4 regions of the Pseudomonas sp. H3_D04 genome follow, and region 3 is predicted to be linked to each of the others. Evidence: predicted binding sites of a transcription regulator. Region 3 holds the regulator's gene; each other region holds the start of a gene.

Region 1 (3,385 bases), 2.6 Mb from region 3:
TCCAGCACCACGTCGTTCAGACGCGGCGCGGCATCGCCGTACTCGTCGGCCACCAGCTCCATGAGCAGTACGCCTTCGAGGAAGTCATACGGCTTGGGCACCCGAACACCGGCACCGGCCAGACGGAACAGCGCCGCCACTTCGGCGTTCTGCCAGGCGTCTTCGGTTTCTTTCTTGCCGAATTTCGAGCCTTTGGCCATCGCTCGAGCCTGGCGGCTGTTGCGCACCTTGCGGCCTTCCTGATATTCGGCCGCCTGACGGAAACTGCGTTTATTCGCCTCCTTGTAGACCTTCGCGCAACGTAGCTCGTTACCGCAGCGCACCACATAAACAGCTGCTTCTTTACCACTCATGAGTGGGCGCAGCACCTCGTCGACCAGACCGTCCTCGATCAGGGGTTCAATGCGTTTTGGAGTCTTCATCAGCTTTTATTGTGGGTCCTTTATTACCAAACACGCGAAAGTCATTCGTTATACGGCAATCCACTCGTTCGGGGGAGGGGTTGCCGACCTATGAACGTCGTGATGCACACAATGTGCCGAATTAATCGGCCAACTCCTTTCGGTCGTCATCGGCCGCCCGAGATCATAGCTGAGCCTGCACCACTGTGTGGCGAAGGGGTGCGAGGGCATTTGCGACAGAAGCTGACACCTTAATTCACACCCTTCGTAGGATATTTCTCACCAAGCCTCAATTTCCCATTAATTCAGCCGAAGTCCTCAGTGACAGAGTGATTTGTCCGACAATCGTTCCGACCACAAAAACGATGGCGCGCTCAGGGATCCGGGTTGATCAAATACGTTTACGGCTGCCAATAATCCGCGAGTCATCTGCACTGCGTGGGCCTACAAGAAAAATCTGGAGCGCGGATGAACATCAAACAGAAGTTGACCTGGGCGTTTGCAATCATCGCCTGCCTGCCCGTGGTGCTGGTCGCCACCCTCGTGGTGCTGAATCTGCGCAGTGACGCCAAGGCGAATTTCGTCGACGGCAGTGGTCGTGAAATTCGTCAGGTCAGCAACGCCATGCAATTGTTCTTCGACGGCATCAGCCAGAACGTCGACTACCTGGCCAGACAACCGCTGATCAAGAACTCCGACGACAGCCTCAAGACCTACATGAGCGCCAACGCCGAGAGCATTCCCCAAGGCGAGATGGACAAAAAGGTCTTCAGCCTCCTGCAGGACCTGGGCAACAGCCATCCGTCCTACGCCTATGCCATCCTCGGCACTGCGGCGGGCGGTTACGTGTCCTGGCCGGACGACGCGAAGCTGAACAATTACGACCCGCGCCAGCGCCCCTGGTACAAGGCGGCCCAGGCCAAGCCGGGCAAACCATTTCGCACCGAGGCCTATTACTGGGCCCAGGACGATGCGACCTACGTCAGCACCGTGCGCACCATCGACAACCAATTGGGCACCAACGGCGGCGTGGTCAGTATCGACGTGACGCTCAAGCAGCTCACCGAGATCGTCAAGCAGATCAAACTGGGTGAAACCGGCTACCTGATGCTGCTGGAAAACACCGGCACCGTGCTGGTCGATCCGAAACAACCGGAACACAACTTCAAAGCCCTGAGCAGCCTCGGCGAAGGTTATGCGCAACTGGCCAAGGCCGGCAAAGGCCTGGTGGAAGTCGAGTTGAACGGCGAACGCTACATGGCCAACGTCTGGCCGTCGGAGCAACTGGGCTGGACCTTTATCGGCCTGATCAAGCAAAACGATGTGATGAGCTCCGCGACTCAACTGACTTGGCTGATCGCAATCATCGCCGCCGTTCTGGCAGTGTTCTTCGCCATCATTGGCGCCAGTTTCGCCAGTGTCATCGTGCGACCGATCCGCAGCGTGGCCAGCGGCCTGGAAGGCATCGCCCAAGGTGAAGGCGACCTGACCAAAAACCTGGAAATCCGTGGCAGCGACGAAACCGCGCAACTGGCCAACTGGTTCAATCAGTTCCTGACGGCGATTCGTAACCTGATCCAAAGCATCGGCGGTGCCGCGACCAAGATTCTCGCCACCTCGAAGAGCTCGACTCAGGTTTCCAGCGACATGGCTGAGGCCGCCGGGCGCCAGCGTGAGGCGGTGGACATGGTGTCCACGGCGTTCCATGAAATGGTCGCCACCGCCAACGAAGTCGCACGCTCGTGCAGCCAGGCGGCAGAATCCGCCGACAGTGGCCAGCGCCAGGCGCGTCAAGGTCAGCAACAGATTGATGCGGCCGTGACCAGCGTTGATCGCCTGAGCCAGGAAATCGAACAGTCGGCGCAGTCGATGCAACAGCTCGAACGCGACAGCAACGACATCCAGTCGATCCTGGGGACCATTCGCTCGATTGCCGAACAGACCAACCTGCTGGCCCTGAACGCCGCCATTGAGGCTGCACGGGCCGGTGAGCAAGGTCGCGGGTTTGCAGTGGTGGCGGATGAAGTCCGGGCACTGGCCAAACGCACGGCGGATTCCACGGCGGAAATCGATGGCTTGCTGGGCAACCTGGCCAAGCGCACCAGCCAAGTGACTCAACAGATGCATGCGAGCCTGGAAGTGTCGCAACAATCGGTGACCCGCATCGGTGAAGCGCGCAGCAGTTTCGGGCTGATTCGTGAGTCGGTGGATGTGATTCGCGACATGAACACGCAGATCGCCACGGCGGCGGAAGAACAGCATCAGGTGGCCGAAGACATCAACCGGCACATCAGCCAGATCCATGGCGACGCGCAGTTGGTGGCAGAACTGGCGAACTCGGCGCGCCTGGACTCGCAGAGCCTGGCCGGGTTGTCGAATGAACTGGACGGGTTGGTTCGTCGCTTCAGGACCTGAGGTCGCTGATCTAACGGGTCGAAAACCGATACCTGTGGCGAGGGAGCTTGCTCCCGCTCGGCCGCGAAGCGGTCGCAAACCGGTAAACACGGAATACCTGATACAGCGTGTTTACTGAATTGGGACCGCTTCGCGCTCCAGCGGGAGCAAGCTCCCTCGCCACAATTACTGTTTGAACAATTCACCGGGTGTGAAGCCGAACAACCCCTTGAACGCCGCAATAAACGCCGACGTCGAGTCATACCCACAAGACAGCGCGGCATGGGTCACGCTGTCGCCCTCCTCCAGCAAACTCAGCGACGACAGCAACCGCATTCGCTGTCGCCACCCGCGAAAGCTCAGCCCGGTCTCGCGCTGGAACAAGCGCATCAGCGTCTTTTCCGAGGTGCCCAGGCGTTGCGCCCATTCCTGCAACGTCACACTGAGCTCCGGACGTTCGATCAGCTCATTGCACAACCCGAGCAGCCGTTCATGACGCGGCAACGGCAGGGAAAACCCCACCTCCGGCAGATTCGCCAACTGATCCAGCAGCACATTCACCAGCCGCGTTTCCTGGCTGTCGCCCTGCG
Region 2 (3,385 bases), 320 kb from region 3:
CGACGACAGTCACGTTGTCCGGCACCACAGCGGGCATGGAAGAACCGACTAGCAACAAATGATAACGAGGCCCCAGACGTTTCATGCAACCGAGCAAGACCGGCAGGTTTTTTTCCTTGGAGCCACGGCCGGCAAAAATCAGCAGATGGGTGTTTTCATCAATGCCTAACTCGGCCCGCAAGCCGCTGTCCCTTGCTTGGGGATTGAACGTTTGCAGGTCGACCCCCAACGGCTGGACAAACACATTCTTCACGCCAAGACCGATCAACTTGTCGGCCATGACCTGACTCGGTGCCAGCACCCGGTCGAAGTTGCCATACAGCTTGCGGACATAGGCCTCGACATTCGGGGTCACCCAATTGCCCATTCGATTGCTGACCAGCAGTGGCAGGTCCGAGTGATAAAAGCCGATCACCGGCACATCCAGTTGCCGGCGCGCATCCAGAGCTGCCCATGCGGTGAGGTAAGGGTCGCCGACTTCGATCAGGTCAGGCTGCAAATCATGCAGGACATTTCGCCATGGCGCCAAGCGGAGAGGAAAACGATAACCCTTGCCGAAAGGCAGGGCCGGGGCTGGAACTGAGTAGACGCCGTCATGCTCACTCAGGTGTGCCCCTGGAATCAGCAAACTGTGGCGAATGCCTGGCTTGATGCTCAGGCGACGGTGCTTGGCATCCAGATACGTGCGCACGCCACCGCTGGCCGGGGCGTAGAACATGGTGATGTCCGCGATATGCACAGTGAGCATCCCTCCGGTCCGTTGTTCTCCCTTGGTTGACCTTTATGAAGGATAGATGTTCGGTCGGGGTTTTGTGGCGCGCAGATCAGCGAGGTTTTTGCGGTGTATTTCAAAACGCCTTCGCGGGCAAGCCTCGCTCCTACACGTTAACGCTAATCCGTGTAGGAGCGAGGCTTGCCCGCAAAGAGGACCTCAATGCCGCATCAAATACGGAAACTGCCCACCAACTGCTTAAGACGTGCCGCCTGCTGCTCCAGGTCCGAACACGCCCGCAACGTCGATTGCAGGTTCTCCACGCCTTCCTGATTCAGCGTGTTGATCTCGGTAATGTCGACGTTGATCGACTCCACCACCGCCGTCTGTTCCTCGGTCGCGGTCGCCACCGACTGGTTCATCCCGTCAATCTCACCAATACGCAACGTCACGCTGTTCAAGCGCTCGCCCGCCAGGTTGGCGATTTCCACGCTGTCCTGGCTGTGGCGCTGGCTGTCGCTCATGGTGCTGACGGATTCACGGGCGCCGACTTGCAGCTCTTCGATCATGGTCTGCACCTGTTGCGCCGATTCCTGTGTGCGGTGCGCCAGGTTGCGTACTTCGTCAGCCACCACGGCAAAACCACGCCCGGCTTCACCGGCGCGGGCCGCTTCGATGGCAGCGTTGAGCGCCAGCAGGTTGGTTTGCTGGGAGATGCTGGTGATCACTTCGAGAATCTGCCCGATGTTCACGGTTTTGCTGTTCAGCGATTCGATGTTGGTGCTCGAAGCGCTGAGCATGCTCGACAGCTGATTCATCGCTTTGATGCTGCGATCCACCACTTGCTGGCCATCTTCGGCGAGGCTGCGGGCATCGCTGGCCTGGCTGGACGCCTGTGCAGCGTTGCGGGCGATTTCCTGAGCGGCGGCGCCGAGCTGGTTGATCGCGGCGGCCACGCTGCTGGTGCGCGAGGCTTGCTGGTCGGAGTTGAACATCGACGAATTCGACGCGGCGACCACACGCAGCGCGACTTCGTTGACCTGGCCGGTGGCCGAGGACACTTCACGGATCGAACCGTGAATACGTTCGACAAAACGGTTGAACGCTGTGCCTAGAACGCCGAATTCGTCGTTATTGACGATGGTCAGACGTTTGGTCAGGTCGCCTTCACCGTCGGCGATGTCTTCCATGGCGCGGGTCATGACATGCAGCGGCTGGATCAGGATGCGGATCAACATGCCGAGCAACGCGATGATGATCGCCACGGCAATGATCGTCGCGACGACCGCCGAGGCGCGGAATTCGCTGAGCATCGAGAAAGCTTTGTCTTTATCGACCGACAGGCCGATGTACCAGTGGACCGATGGCAGGCCTTTAATCGCCGTGAAGGTGACGATGCGAGTCTTGCCGTCCACTTCGACTTCACTGAAGTCGCTGCTGATGCGCGGGGTATTGTTCGGGTACGCCTCGCTCAGGGACTTCATCACCAGGGCTTTGTCCGGGTGCACCAGGATCTTGCCGTCGGCGCTGACCAGGAAGGCGTAACCCATGCCGTCGAAATCACGGGCGCTGAGGGTGTCGATCAGGGTTTGCAGGCTCAAGTCGCCGCCCACCACACCCACGCTTTGCCCGGCCTTTTTCGAGGCGGTGGCGATGGAGATGATGGTCTGGCCGGTGGCCGCATCGATGTAAGGTTCGGTCACGGTGGCCGTGCTGCTGCTTTCGGCGCCTTTGTACCAAGGACGTACCCGCGGATCGAAACCGGCAGGCATTTTGGCGTCGGGACGAATCGTGAAGCTGCCGGTGGAGTCGCCCAGGTAGGACGCCATGAAAGTCGACGTCAGGGCTTTCTGCTCAAGCAGACTCGCGACGTTGGCCTGTTCAGGATTGACGGCTATGTTTTGAGCGAGGTTGTCGATCAGCAGGATACGGCCAGTCAGCCAGGTCTGGATGTTGCTGGCGGTGACGTCTCCCATCTCGTTGAGGTAATTGTCCAGGTCTTCGCGAATGGCGTTGCGCTGCAGGTAGTCGTTGTACAGTGTGAACGAGGCGAAGGCGGCAATGACGATGAGGGCGGCGGCAAGCAAGATTTTATGGCTGAAACGCAGGTTTTTGTTCATGGCTTGGGGTTCCGCTAAGGTCTTAATGTCCTGAGCGTGCTTTTATAAAGGCACGCAAAATGGGCAATGTTGAAAAAAAGCTGATATTTCCATCCTCTCCTTAGGGAATTACCGACGCTATTTTCGGATTGGTCTCACAACTATTTGTATCGGCCGTGCAGGATCAAAGATTAACCATGGGTGACAAAATGCCTGACTCATCGCAACTCGTTATCGGCGCTGACCTTGCCGGCCAGCCTATCTCCCAGGCCATGCGCCTGGCGAACCGTCACGGCCTGGTTGCGGGCGCTACCGGGACCGGTAAAACCGTCACGTTGCAGCGACTGGCCGAAGCCTTCAGCGACGCGGGCGTGGCGGTGTTCGCGGCAGACATCAAGGGCGACCTGTGTGGCCTGGGTGCCGCCGGCAACCCTCAAGGCAAAATCGCCGAGCGGATCGCCGGGATGCCGTGGCTCAACCACAAGCCTGCGGCTTACCCGGTCACCCTGTGGGACATTCACGGTGAGTCCGGTCATCCATTGCGCACCACCTTGAGCGAAATGGGGCCGTTGCT
Region 3 (3,385 bases):
GAATTGATGGAAGTACAACTCGGCTCCCTGGCCTGGAATCAGCTGCAAGGCAGCCGTCCAGCCCAGGCCAATCTTTGGCGTCGCTTGCAACGCATCGGCCTGTCCGGCCCGTTGTCCCGCGACTTGCTGGCGATGATTACCGACATTGACGAACCCCGTCAGGCCTGGCGCATGTTACTGGCGCACCTGGCACGGATGATTGCCACACCGGAAGTCGAACCACTGGAAGAGGGCGGCGTGATTGCCATGGTCGGCCCTGCCGGCATGGGCAAGACCACCACCCTGGCCAAGCTCGCGGCCCGCTACGTGCTCAAATACGGCGCGCAAAACATCGCGCTGGTGAGCATGGACAGCTACCGTATCGGTGCTCAGGAACAATTGAAGACCCTGGGCCGGATTCTCAACGTGTCGGTAACCCACGTCGATCCGGGCCAATCTCTGGTGCAGGCGCTGGACCCCTTGCTGCGCAAGCGCGTGGTGTTGATCGATACCGCCGGCCTCCAGGCCAGCGATCCAGCCCTGCGTATGCAGCTCGAAAGCCTGGCCGGACGGGGCATCAAGTCAAAAAATTATCTGGTTCTGGCAACCACCAGCCAGAAACAGGTTCTAACGGCCGCTTATCATAGTTACAAGCGCTGCGGGCTCGCTGGCTGCATCCTGACTAAACTGGATGAAACGGCAAGTCTGGGCGAGGTGTTGAGCCTGGCGATCAGTCATGAATTGCCGGTGGCTTACCTGACCGATGGCCCGCGTATTCCGGATGATTTGCATCTGCCGCGTCGTCATCAGTTGGTCAGTCGTGCCGTCAGCGTGCAAATGCAAGAAGAACCCAGCGAAGAAGCCATGGCTGACATGTTCGCTGATATTTACCACAGCCCGACCAAGCAGGTTGGCTGAGGTGCTAATGAACCGTTTTTGTACCTACATCGATGGTCTGCCATGCATTGTTCAGTTATTGAGCGCGCAGCCAGTAATGTGGCCTCCGTCTATGCAAGACAAGGTAAAGAAATAACATGGGCAGCATGCATCCCGTACAGGTGATCGCGGTGACCGGCGGCAAAGGTGGCGTCGGGAAGACTAACGTGTCAGTGAACTTGTCCCTGGCTCTAGCTGAGCTCGGCCGGCGCGTCATGCTGCTGGACGCCGATCTGGGGCTGGCGAACGTCGACGTCCTCTTGGGGCTGACACCCAAACGTACCCTGGCCGACGTGATCGAAGGCCGCTGTGAGCTGCGCGACGTTCTGTTGCAGGGCCCCGGCGGTATTCGCATTGTCCCGGCCGCGTCCGGCACACAGAGCATGGTTCATCTGAGCCCGGCTCAGCACGCCGGCCTGATCCAGGCCTTCAGCGATATCGGCGACAACCTCGATGTCTTGGTGATCGACACCGCTGCAGGTATTGGTGACTCGGTAGTCAGTTTCGTCCGCGCAGCGCAAGAGGTCTTGCTGGTGGTGTGCGACGAGCCGACCTCGATCACCGACGCCTACGCGCTGATCAAACTGCTGAACCGCGATTACGGCATGAACCGCTTCCGCGTCCTGGCCAACATGGCCCAGAGCCCGCAGGAAGGTCGCAACCTGTTCGCCAAGTTGACCAAGGTCACGGACCGTTTCCTTGACGTCGCCTTACAATACGTCGGCGCGGTGCCTTACGACGAAAGCGTGCGCAAGGCCGTGCAGAAACAGCGTGCCGTCTACGAAGCCTTCCCGCGTTCCAAATGCGCCCTGGCGTTCAAGGCCATCGCGCAGAAGGTTGACACCTGGCCGCTGCCTGCCAACCCGCGTGGGCACCTGGAGTTTTTCGTCGAGCGCCTCGTGCAACAGACCGCAGGACCCGTCCTATGACAGCCAGTGGCTACAACCTCTACAAGAAGTCGGCACGTGACGCGCAGTACGAGCTGATCGAGCGTTACGCGCCACTGGTCAAACGCATTGCTTACCACTTGCTGGCCCGTCTGCCGGCCAGTGTTCAGGTTGAAGACCTGATCCAGGCCGGGATGATCGGCCTGCTGGAAGTATCGACCAAATATGACGCCAGCAAAGGCGCGAGTTTCGAGACGTACGCGGGCATTCGAATCCGCGGCGCGATGCTCGATGAAGTGCGCAAGGGTGACTGGGCGCCACGCTCGGTTCACCGCAATACCCGCATGGTCAGTGACGCAATTCGCTCGATTGAAGCTAAAACCGGTCGTGACGCTAAAGATCATGAAGTTGCGGCCGAACTCCAATTGAGTCTCGACGATTATTACGGGATTTTGAACGACACCCTGGGCAGCCGGTTATTCAGTTTCGACGATCTGTTGCAGGACGGCGAACACGAAGGGCTGCACGAGGATGGCGCGAGTGCACATCTGGAGCCGTCACGCGATCTGGAAGATGAACGCTTCCAGGCCGCGCTGGCGGACGCGATTGCCAATTTGCCGGAGCGTGAGCGACTGGTGTTGGCGCTGTACTACGACGAAGAGCTGAACCTCAAGGAAATCGGTGAGGTCCTGGGGGTCAGCGAATCGCGGGTCAGCCAGTTACATAGCCAGTGCGCGGCCCGTTTGCGGGGGCGTTTGGGGGAGTGGCGAGCGCGCTGAAGGCAGTGTGGGGGCACTGCGAACGAGGCCGGTGGGGTGTTGAACTGCACCGGTCGCGATCTGTTGTGCTCCAGACAGTCATCGAGTGCATTGCCGGATTGATTGAAATGGCGCGTCCAGGTGCTGGGCGCGTTTAAGACTGCTTGGAGGTCGAATTGGACAAGAACATGAAAATCCTCATCGTTGATGACTTCTCAACGATGCGGCGGATCATAAAAAACCTGTTGCGTGACCTTGGGTTCACCAACACGGTCGAGGCCGACGATGGCACTACTGCCATTCCGGTTCTCAACAGCGGGAGCATCGACTTTCTGGTAACGGACTGGAACATGCCTGGCATGACCGGTATCGATCTGCTGCGTCACGTGCGCGCCGATGAAAAGCTCAAGCACCTGCCGGTGCTGATGGTGACCGCCGAAGCCAAGCGCGAGCAGATTATCGAAGCAGCCCAGGCCGGTGTTAACGGCTATGTGGTCAAACCCTTTACGGCCCAGGCGTTGAAAGAAAAAATCGAGAAGATTTTCGAACGCATCGGTTGATCCACTGCGCCACGGGGGAGCTATGGAGCATAACGAATCTTCACAGGGCGATTTTGAATCGACCCTGAAAAAACACGCGGTCGAACTGGTCGAAAGCCTTGAAAAGGGCAGGTTCGGCGACGCTGTGCAACTGATCCATGAGCTCAATCAGACCCGTGACCGCGGCCTGTACCAGGAAGTGGGCAAGCTCACTCGCGAGCTGCATAGCGCGATCGTCAATTTCCAGATTGACCCGAACATGCCGCAAGCCGAGGAAGTGTCGCAG
Region 4 (3,385 bases), 410 kb from region 3:
TCGATGCACGATGGATGAGCAACAAAATGGACTTCAACACTTTGATGGAAAAGATCCAGCAACCACAGGAAAACCCTGCGCGCGTGATCGTGTTCCTAACCTGTACTGATTCAGAGGCGTTACTGAAGGAAGGCGCACACAAGCATTCGAAACAAACAAAGAAACGCAACAGCACTACGTTCTGGGTTGCCTACAATTTGAGCTCACATGGCATGACGACGATGGCTTGAACGCCAATAGCAGAAGACCGATTGCGACGGGCAGTCGGAGAGTAAAGCAGACGAAAGCTTATTTGTAACAACAACAAGAAAGTTGATACATGATACCCGGTAGGAAAAATCCCTCTTTCAGAAATGTGGCCTTGTCACTGACAAGGCCACATTTCCATTACCGTCGTTGCAGCTTCAAAGATCTCAGAAAAGCTTCCGGCCTTTGTTTGCAGCAATGCGCATGCGCAAGGCGTTGAGCTTGATGAAGCCCGCTGCGTCGGCCTGGTTATAGGCGCCGCCGTCTTCTTCGAAGGTCGCGATGTTGGCATCGAACAACGATTCGTCGGACTTGCGACCGGTGACGATCACATTGCCCTTGTACAGCTTCAGGCGCACAACGCCGTTCACGTGTGCCTGGGACGCATCGATCATCTGCTGCAGCATCAGACGCTCAGGGCTCCACCAGTAACCGGTGTAGATCAGGCTGGCGTATTTAGGCATCAGCTCGTCTTTGAGGTGAGCCACTTCGCGGTCCAGAGTGATCGATTCGATCGCACGGTGAGCGCGCAGCATGATGGTGCCGCCAGGAGTTTCGTAGCAACCACGGGACTTCATGCCCACGTAACGGTTCTCGACGATGTCGAGACGGCCGATACCGTGTTCGCCACCGATACGGTTCAGGGTCGCCAGCACGGTGGCCGGGGTCATTTCGACGCCGTCCAGTGCCACGATGTCGCCGTTGCGGTAGGTCAGTTCCAGGTACTGCGCCTTGTCAGGAGCCTTCTCCGGGGAGACGGTCCATTTCCACATGTCTTCTTCGTGCTCGGTCCAGGTGTCTTCCAGCACGCCGCCTTCATAGGAAATGTGCAGCAGGTTGGCATCCATCGAGTACGGGGACTTTTTCTTGCCGTGGCGCTCGATCGGGATATTGTGCTTTTCAGCATAATCCATCAGCTTTTCACGGGAGAGCAGGTCCCATTCGCGCCAAGGGGCGATCACTTTCACGCCAGGCTTCAGTGCGTAGGCGCCCAGTTCGAAACGAACCTGGTCGTTACCCTTGCCGGTGGCGCCGTGGGAAATGGCGTCAGCGCCGGTTTCGTTGGCGATTTCGATCAGGCGTTTGGCGATCAACGGGCGAGCGATGGAAGTACCCAGCAGGTACTCGCCTTCGTAAACGGTGTTGGCGCGGAACATCGGGAAAACGAAATCGCGCACGAATTCTTCGCGCAGATCGTCGATGTAGATCTCTTTCACGCCCATGGCCTGAGCCTTGGCGCGTGCAGGTTCAACCTCTTCGCCCTGACCCAGGTCAGCGGTAAAGGTCACCACTTCACAGTTATAAGTATCCTGCAGCCACTTGAGGATCACCGAAGTGTCCAGGCCGCCGGAATACGCCAGAACGACCTTGTTTACGTCCGCCATGCCATCACTCCACGGGGTTCTACGGAAAGCCGTGAAGTCTACCGGTCATACGGAATAATTTACAGAGGCGCGACAGCTTATGACGACGAAGCGACAGATTCTGTCGAGCGAGCGACGAATTCAGCAAACTCAGGATGTCGCCGAAGAGCTTCCCGGCGTCGTGGTTTGAGGCGCGACTTTCTCGGTCGGTGCCACCCGCTCCAGGCGAACCGCAACCCGGCGATTCTTCGCGCGGTTGGTGGCGCTGGTGTTCGGCGCCACAGGGTAGCGCTCACCGTGGAAACGCAGGGTGATCTGCGATTCCTGGATGCCATTGGCCTTGAAATAGTCCATCACCGCCAACGCCCGGCGGCGTGACAGCTCGCGGTTGGTCAGGCGATTGCCGCTGTTGTCGGAGTGCCCGTCGAGTTCGATGTGATTGACCGTCGGATCCGCTTTCATGAACTCCAGCATCACCTGCAACTGCGCCTTGGCTTGCGAATCAAGATCAACGCCTTCACCCGGGAAACCGATCTCGGACTGTTTGACCTGCTCGAAATTCTTCGGCAGCAGTTTCGCCACGCAACCCTGGTAGTCGTTGAAGGCCTTGCTGAACTTGACCGGCAACAGGCGCACTTCAGAGACGCGGCCATCACCAGAGGAATGCCGGATGACCGGACTGCGGCCGTCCATCAACCCGCTGATCAGGCGACCGGCCTGAACTTGCGAACTGTTGAACAACACGTTGCCGCTGCCGATTCTCACCGATCCCAGATTGATGTCGCCACGTCCCGGTTGCCACGGCGCAGCCGCCGCCAGCAGGGTTGCTGAACCGCCACCGATCATCGCGTTGTAGGCTTTCAGACGAAACGTCGCCTGCTCGCCGGCTCGGCGCACGAATTCACCCGAACCGAAATCGGTAATCGGTTGAGTCAGGCGGCATTCGAACTTGTCACCTTCGACCGTCCACTCGATGCTCTCCAGACGTGTCTGGAAAGTGAGCGCCATCGCAGGGAGGCTGGCAAACACACTGAGCAAGGCTAAATAACGCTGGCGCACGGGAGGCTCCACTGGCTTCTACAACAAAAAGACCGACACACATATTTACGGCATACCTGTTGGATATCGGAAGCTTCCTGCAAAACTTGATAGCGAGTGCCTGAGAGAGTCTTTTCCGGTAGCATTCCCCAGAGTTTGACCCGCCTGGAATCCCCTCATGTCCGACCGCCTGACCCTGCTGCGTCCCGACGACTGGCATATTCATCTTCGCGATGGTGCTGTGTTGACCAATACCGTTGCGGATGTCGCGCGCACCTTTGGTCGCGCCATCATCATGCCCAACCTGGTACCTCCGGTGCGTAACGCCGCTGAAGCCGACGGCTATCGCCAGCGGATTCTCGCTGCACGTCCGGCCGGCAGTCGTTTCGAACCGTTGATGGTGCTGTACCTGACCGACCGCACCCAGCCCGACGAAATTCGCGAGGCCAAGGCCAGCGGTTTCGTTTACGCCGCCAAGCTGTACCCGGCCGGCGCGACCACCAACTCGGACTCGGGTGTCACCAGTATCGACAAGATCTTCCCTGCACTTGAGGCCATGGCCGACGTCGGGATGCCCTTGCTGATTCACGGTGAAGTCACCCGCGGCGATGTCGATGTGTTCGACCGCGAAAAAATCTTCATCGATGAGCATATGCGTCGTGTGGTCGAGCGTTTCCCGACGCTCAAAGTGGTGTTTGAACACATCACCACCGCGGACGCCGTGCAGTTCGTCAACG

The links. The regulator FliA, encoded in region 3, starts transcription of late flagellar genes. The targets are predictions, from matches to a motif close to CTAAAGTTTNNNNNNNNNNNGCCGNTAA.
Region 1: a site for FliA is predicted at 2,032-2,059, ahead of AB4N91_RS23460 (methyl-accepting chemotaxis protein). Genes of this name have one in related genera too.
Region 2: a site for FliA is predicted at 1,774-1,801, ahead of AB4N91_RS03655 (methyl-accepting chemotaxis protein). Genes of this name have one in related genera too.
Region 4: a site for FliA is predicted at 2,733-2,760, ahead of AB4N91_RS03225 (flagellar protein MotY). Genes of this name have one in related genera too.

The regions. Positions count from the first base shown of each region.
Region 1 covers NZ_CP162801.1:5,064,609-5,067,993, forward strand. The annotation lists gene AB4N91_RS23450 (PA4780 family RIO1-like protein kinase) at 1-422, opposite strand, end outside; partial or broken gene AB4N91_RS23455 (cache domain-containing protein) at 1,026-1,910, shown strand; gene AB4N91_RS23460 (methyl-accepting chemotaxis protein) at 2,112-2,816, shown strand; gene AB4N91_RS23465 (AraC family transcriptional regulator) at 2,982-3,385, opposite strand, start outside.
Region 2 covers NZ_CP162801.1:758,034-761,418, forward strand. The annotation lists gene AB4N91_RS03650 (glycosyltransferase family 4 protein) at 1-748, opposite strand, end outside; gene AB4N91_RS03655 (methyl-accepting chemotaxis protein) at 943-1,707, opposite strand; partial or broken gene AB4N91_RS03660 (HAMP domain-containing protein) at 1,849-2,832, opposite strand; gene AB4N91_RS03665 (helicase HerA-like domain-containing protein) at 3,021-3,385, shown strand, end outside.
Region 3 covers NZ_CP162801.1:1,081,621-1,085,005, forward strand. The annotation lists gene flhF (flagellar biosynthesis protein FlhF) at 1-897, shown strand, start outside; gene fleN (flagellar synthesis regulator FleN) at 1,014-1,844, shown strand; gene fliA (RNA polymerase sigma factor FliA) at 1,841-2,581, shown strand; gene AB4N91_RS05200 (chemotaxis response regulator CheY) at 2,749-3,120, shown strand; gene AB4N91_RS05205 (protein phosphatase CheZ) at 3,143-3,385, shown strand, end outside.
Region 4 covers NZ_CP162801.1:668,426-671,810, reverse strand. The annotation lists gene AB4N91_RS03235 (hypothetical protein) at 1-230, shown strand, start outside; gene AB4N91_RS03230 (argininosuccinate synthase) at 414-1,631, opposite strand; gene AB4N91_RS03225 (flagellar protein MotY) at 1,761-2,669, opposite strand; gene pyrC (dihydroorotase) at 2,827-3,385, shown strand, end outside.